2 regions of the Citrobacter sp. MNAZ 1397 genome follow, and region 1 is predicted to be linked to the other one. Evidence: predicted binding sites of a transcription regulator. Region 1 holds the regulator's gene; the other holds the start of a gene.
The links. The regulator Fur, encoded in region 1, represses iron uptake genes when iron is present. The targets are predictions, from matches to a motif close to ATAATAATGAGAACNACTATCAA.
Positions count from the first base shown of each region.

Region 1 (3,424 bases):
TCCGTCGTTATCTCGCTGAAAAGACAAACTGATTAAAAACCCGGCGACCGATTGTCGGAAAGCGCCCGGTCGTTGGCGTGTCCGCATCGCTGATGTATGATGGCGCGCTAATCAGCCCGGGCTATGACCCGATTGCTTGTACTTCCCGTAGTATTCTTAAATCATGGCTAAAGAACAAACGGACCGCACGACATTAGATCTGTTCGCGAATGAACGTCGCCCGGGACGTCCTAAAACCAATCCGCTCTCTCGCGACGAGCAATTGCGCGTGAATAAGCGCAATCAGCTTAAACGCGATAAGGTTCGTGGGCTTAAACGCGTCGAATTAAAACTCAACGCCGAGGCTGTCGACGCATTAAACGCGCTGGCGGATGCGCGGGAAATGAGCCGCAGCGAACTGATTGAAGAGATGTTACTGGCTCAGCTTAACGCGCTGAACAGCCAGGAAATCCTCTGAATTATCGCAAAAATTCACTTTCATGTTGCACAGAGTGCAGTCTTGCGTGATTGCAGTTTCCGCGTGCTTCTCTGATCTGCTATGATTGCCCTTATCCGTGGGCCAATCGCCACCACCATATCATTAAGTTTCAAGAGGTTATTTTACTCATGGCAATCACAGGCATTTTTTTCGGCAGCGATACCGGTAATACCGAAAACATCGCAAAGATGATCCAGGCTCAACTTGGTAAAGATGTTGCCGATGTGCATGACATTGCTAAAAGCAGCAAAGAGGATCTTGAAGGTTACGACATCCTGCTGCTTGGCATCCCGACCTGGTATTATGGTGAAGCACAGTGTGACTGGGATGACTTTTTCCCGACGCTGGAAGATATCGATTTTAACGGCAAACTGGTTGCCCTGTTTGGCTGTGGCGATCAGGAAGACTATGCAGAGTATTTCTGTGATGCGTTGGGCACTATCCGCGACATCATTGAACCGCGCGGCGCAACCATCGTAGGCCACTGGCCGACCGAAGGTTACCATTTTGAAGCGTCCAAAGGTCTGGCAGACGACAACCACTTCGTTGGCCTTGCTATTGATGAAGACCGTCAGCCTGAACTGACCGCTGGCCGTGTCGATAAATGGGTGAAACAGATTTCCGAAGAACTTCATCTGAATGACATCATCAATGCCTGATGTTGTTTGGCGCAACCTGCTGGTTGCGCCTGATTAATAGATAAAAGCGATGGAAATAATTGCTACAATTTTTTAACTTTTTTCTCCAGCGCTGTACAATGACCCCTGATTAAAACGGGTAACACAAAGGACTTTGTTGACGCTACCACGTTTTATAAGCTTACTTTACTTGAGGACTTGCAGTTTTCATTCAGGCATGGCAGTTCTATAATGAGACGCATTATCCCAGGTGCATTCCTTGTAGCTTCCCAACGGGAAGTGAATCGTTTAGCAACAGGACAGATTCCGCATGACTGACAACAATACCGCATTAAAGAAGGCCGGCCTGAAAGTCACGCTTCCTCGGTTAAAAATCCTGGAAGTGCTTCAGGAGCCGGAGAACCATCATGTCAGTGCGGAAGATTTATATAAGCGCCTGATCGACATGGGCGAAGAGATTGGGCTGGCGACGGTGTACCGTGTGCTTAACCAGTTCGATGATGCCGGGATCGTGACCCGCCATAACTTTGAAGGCGGTAAGTCCGTCTTTGAACTGACCCAGCAGCATCACCACGATCACTTAATTTGCCTGGATTGCGGCAAAGTGATTGAGTTCAGTGATGACTCTATTGAAGCGCGTCAGCGTGAGATCGCGTCCAGACACGGTATTCGTCTGACTAACCACAGTCTGTACCTCTATGGCCATTGCGCCGAAGGCGACTGCCGTACTGACGAAAACGCGCACGAAGCCGCTGAGAAATAATCATCAGCTTCGTAAAAAAGCCAACCTCCGGGTTGGCTTTTTTATTTCTGACTTTACCGCATAAAAAAGCCCGCCGAAGCGAGCCTTTGATACGGTTAATTTACCGCGTTATGGTGATGAATCTCCTGCCAGATCTGGTCACAACGGGTTTTCACCGCCTGCCCGTTTCCGGTATGCGTCGCTTCAAGGCATTGCTGATAATCCAGCGTGCGCACACTCTCTTCCTCCGCAAATTGCTGGTGTGCTTTCTCTTTGCGCAGAACATCCAGTACGCTTCTGCACGCCGCCGTTTTCTCCGGTGAACCTTCTGCCGTATTAATACAGGCGCTGTAAGCCTCTTTTAATCGCGCATCTTCCTTTGGCGCCTGCGGCTGTTGCACACAGGCGGCAAGTCCCAACGTTAGCAGGGCAAGTAATATTGGTTTCATCATCATGGCACTCCCTGGTATTAGAAAATATTCAGCGGCGCAATGACGATAAACTTCACGTCACGTTCGTCCTGGAAGATGTTGTTATATCCACCACCCCAGCTCGGAATATTGGAATGGTTATCATATTGGGTGAAGTGCAACTTGAATAACGTGCCTTTTGCCATCCCTTCCTGCACGGTGTAAAGCAGGTCGAGGCTATACGCTGACTCTTTAATGGCGTTGCCCGCATCGTAGTATTTGTCGCCAGAGGAGACAGTAGACGGTTTGGCATCCCAGCCATAGACGTACGATGCGCCAACCGCCCAACCAGGCAGATTCCAGCCTTTCAGGTCATACATGGCGCCGACAAAGACGGATTTCTCGTTATGGGCGTTAAAGTCAGAACGGTTGTCCCACCAGATATCCAGGCGACCATTGGAAGAGCCATACCGTGGCGTCATACGTGAATTGAAATAGCCCTGGCGACCATCGGCTTTGACCCAGGTTCCCTCAAGGCGTAAATCCACCGGACCGACCGTATAACCAAAGGTGAGCGCCTGTAACCACGCGGTGCCGTCGTAAATATCATTGATGGTGTTGTTATCGGCCTTGTCGCGCGAACCATAGAACTGATAACTGGTGGAAAGCGGGTTCCCTATGACGTCAAACTTATAGCTGGCTTTGGCAAAGTATTGATCAACGTAACCTTGTGCCTGACCAAATGCGGCTTCAAGGAGAAGGTTGTTTTTAAAATCGTACGATGCGCCCAGAGAGTGGACGTAGTCGATTTTACTCACGCCATCGTTCTGGTAGAAATGATCCGTTTCGTTATACCACGGCGCTTTGTATTCATTGGCCCACATATACGAGAAGCTCAGCGCGCCGTTATCATCGTAATCCAGTTTTGCGCCGGCTTCCGCCCCCTGATAGGTACCCGGCATAAAGCTCCAGTTTGATGCCAGCAGAGTTTGCCCGGTTGGCTGGATATACCCTGCCCTCGCCCATACAGGACCATATTTAAATTTCGCTGCGGCTGTATAGAGACTTGCGCCGCTACGATCGCCGGCCCAGTCTTCGTCATACACTTTGTGGCTATTGGAAAATGCGATTTCATTCGGATGTCCGCTTTCTGAGG
Region 1 covers NZ_JAKIVH010000001.1:2,558,637-2,562,060, forward strand. The annotation lists gene ybfF (esterase) at 1-32, shown strand, start outside; gene ybfE (LexA regulated protein) at 164-457, shown strand; gene fldA (flavodoxin FldA) at 607-1,137, shown strand; gene fur (ferric iron uptake transcriptional regulator) at 1,427-1,879, shown strand; gene chiQ (ChiQ/YbfN family lipoprotein) at 1,975-2,310, opposite strand; gene chiP (chitoporin ChiP) at 2,328-3,424, opposite strand, start outside.

Region 2 (3,424 bases), on a different contig from region 1:
CAGGGGTGAGCTTTTTGAGGGCCTGCTGGCTCATGACCAGAATGTCTGGAATACGGGTGTGCATGTCGTAGGTGTAAAAGCGGGCGACTTCGCCATGCCGGGCGATGGTAAGCGCGAACTCATTGTTTTCCGCGCCGTCGAGAATGCCTTGCTGCAGCGAGGTGTAGACTTCGGCCTGACCCATTGCGATGGGCGAGGCGCCAAGTAATTTCATGGTATTGATGGCCGTTACGCTTTGCATGACGCGGATTTTTTTCCCTTTCAGGTCCGCCACACCGTTAACAGGTCCTTTGGTCATATAAAAATTACGGGCGCCTGAGTCATACCAACCCACACCGATAAAGCCTCGCTCAGCCGTGGATTGATATACCCCATCCATCACCTGCGGGTTATCCATGACCTTGTAATATTCTTCTTTGCTGGCAAAGAGATACGGCAGCGAGAAGACGCCATAGAGAGGCGAAAAGCTTTCCATCAAGCCGGAAGATACTTTCGTGATATCCACCACGCCAACCTGCGTCAGTTCCACCAGCTCACGTTCACCGCCTAACTGCCCGTCCGGAAAATAGATGACCTGAACGTCGCCGTGGGTGTTTTTTTCGATTTCGTCCCCTAAAAAGCGCAGCGCATCTTTTACGGGCTGGCTATTTTCCGCGTAGGCGAGACGAAGCATCGTTTTCGCCGGGGCGGCGAAAGGCAAGATAAAAAGGCATAAAAAGAGTGCCCGGACTATCCGTCGTTTTGTCATATAAACCTCTCCATGAGTGAATTTGCTGCTGAAATTACTGTGCTCAAAGAGAGGAGACCTTTGAAGTTTTGCCAGGAAATACGCAAACGCGGCAAAAAACAAAGGCCAGGCAATCGGGAATTCACAAAACCTTTAAACCAGGAATTTATAAAGGAAGGTTCTTGAGTGAAAGCAGGGGGAAGTGCGATGAAGTGTCTTCCATGACCGCAAAGGGCAAAGACCACGGGACACCTGGTGATGGTTGTTCAACTTACTGATATCCAGGCTGTGCCAGCCCATGATCCTCCCTCTTTGATACTCCACCGTTTTAATGACGGCCTGTTAACTAGCCACTCCATTTGTGTGTAGCGTTTAGCGATCTTTTTTTCGTCTGTCGCTGCGCTATTCCTCTTGTCGGCACGGGTTCATAACAGAATGTTATAACCATATTAAAACTACGGCATTGATAAACATTTTCAATATCATTTAACTAACTATAATGAACCAACTGATTACGCGGCGTTAACATACCTGCCGCCCGACAATAATGGAGATTAGTATGAGCTATACACTGCCATCCCTGCCTTACGCGTACGATGCACTTGAACCTCATTTCGACAAGCAGACGATGGAAATCCATCACACTAAACACCACCAGACATATGTAAACAATGCGAATGCAGCGCTGGAAAGCCTGCCTGAATTCGCCAGTCTGTCTGCTGAAGAGCTGATCACCAAACTGGACCAACTGCCGGCTGACAAAAAAACCGTTCTGCGTAACAACGCGGGTGGTCACGCTAACCACAGCTTCTTCTGGAAAGGCCTGAAAAAAGGCACCACCCTGCAGGGTGACCTCAAAGCGGCTATCGAGCGTGACTTTGGTTCCGTTGATAACTTTAAAGCTGAATTCGAAAAAGCAGCAGCAACCCGCTTCGGCTCTGGCTGGGCATGGCTGGTGCTGAAAGGCGACAAACTGGCTGTCGTCTCTACCGCTAACCAGGATTCCCCGCTGATGGGTGAAGCGATTTCTGGCGCGTCTGGCTTCCCGATCGTGGGTCTGGACGTGTGGGAACACGCGTACTACCTGAAATTCCAGAACCGCCGCCCGGACTACATCAAAGAGTTCTGGAACGTAGTGAACTGGGATGAAGCTGCGGCACGTTTCGCTGCGAAGAAATAATTTTCGCTAAATAGCCCGTTCTTACAGGCAAACCAGACCCCTGCTGACATCGCCAGCGGGGGTTTTTTTATGGCTTCTGATCAGCTACTGAAATCAAAAGAAACGCATATCCAATAAAAATGAAATATTGTTTTGAATTTGCATGGGAGATCACTTTTCTGAGTGTGACGACGTTCTAACATTTTGCCATCAGCGCTGGAAACGCCCGCCTATAGGGTGAGATGGCGCGCAAAACTCACTGTTTTACAGGTGGCGATATGCAAATCAAACGTGCAATAGAAAAAATCCCCGGTGGGATGATGTTGGTTCCTCTGTTTCTTGGGGCGCTGTGCCATACGTTTTCGCCTGGGGCCGGGAAATATTTTGGTTCCTTCACCAATGGCATGATTACCGGTACCGTGCCGATTCTGGCGGTGTGGTTTTTCTGTATGGGCGCATCGATTAAGCTCAGCGCGACCGGGACGGTATTGCGTAAATCTGGCACGCTGGTGGTGACTAAAATTGCGGTGGCCTGGGTGGTTGCGGCGGTAGCATCCCGCTTGATTCCGGCTCACGGTGTGGAAGCCGGTTTCTTTGCCGGGCTGTCGACGCTGGCGCTGGTGGCCTCTATGGATATGACGAACGGCGGCCTTTATGCCTCGATCATGCAGCAATATGGCACCAAAGAAGAGGCTGGGGCATTTGTGTTAATGTCGCTTGAATCCGGCCCGCTGATGACGATGGTGATTCTGGGGACGGCGGGTATCGCCTCTTTTGAACCGCACGTATTTGTCGGCGCGGTGCTGCCCTTCCTGATTGGTTTTGGGTTGGGCAACCTGGATCCGGAGCTACGTGAATTCTTCACCCGAGCGGTGCAGACGCTGATTCCGTTTTTTGCCTTTGCGCTGGGGAACACTATCGATCTCAGCGTTATCGCGCAGACCGGATTGCTCGGTATCCTGCTGGGGCTGGCGGTGATTGTGATTACCGGCATCCCGTTGATTATTGCTGATAAAGTACTGGGCGGTGGGGATGGTACCGCCGGGCTTGCTGCCTCGAGTTCCGCCGGTGCGGCGGTGGCGACACCGGTGCTGATTGCCGAGATGGTACCGGAGTTTAAAGCGATGGCGCCCGCCGCGACCGCGCTGGTGGCGACATCGGTGATTGTGACCTCTATTCTGGTGCCGATTTTGACCTCTCTCTGGTCACGCAAAGTGAAAGGAAATGCCGTGGTTGCGGATTTGCGCGGTGCGGTGAAATAACGCCGTGGTTTAAAAGAGAAACCGGCCTTCTCAGGCCGGTTTTTTTAATGGCCGATACCGAAAACCTCATCAATCTGTGCACATTGCGCTGGCGTTAATTCGCCGCCCGCATTGCGGGACGTTGCGCCACAATAACCGAATTTCCGGGCTACCACGGTTTTGATAGTGGTAACAAAATCCTCGCCAATGGTGTAAATCGACATGAATTTGCCCATCTCGCGTTGGGCTTCATGCAGCGTAGCCAAATCGTTTTGTTTCCATGCTTCCCGCGCCCTG
Region 2 covers NZ_JAKIVH010000006.1:61,898-65,321, reverse strand. The annotation lists gene L2097_RS22640 (TRAP transporter substrate-binding protein) at 1-748, opposite strand, end outside; gene sodA (superoxide dismutase [Mn]) at 1,287-1,907, shown strand; gene kdgT (2-keto-3-deoxygluconate transporter) at 2,165-3,148, shown strand; gene L2097_RS22625 (dihydrodipicolinate synthase family protein) at 3,193-3,424, opposite strand, start outside.
Region 2: sodA (superoxide dismutase [Mn]) is a predicted target of Fur. The motif match lies at 1,191-1,213, and genes of this name have one in related genera.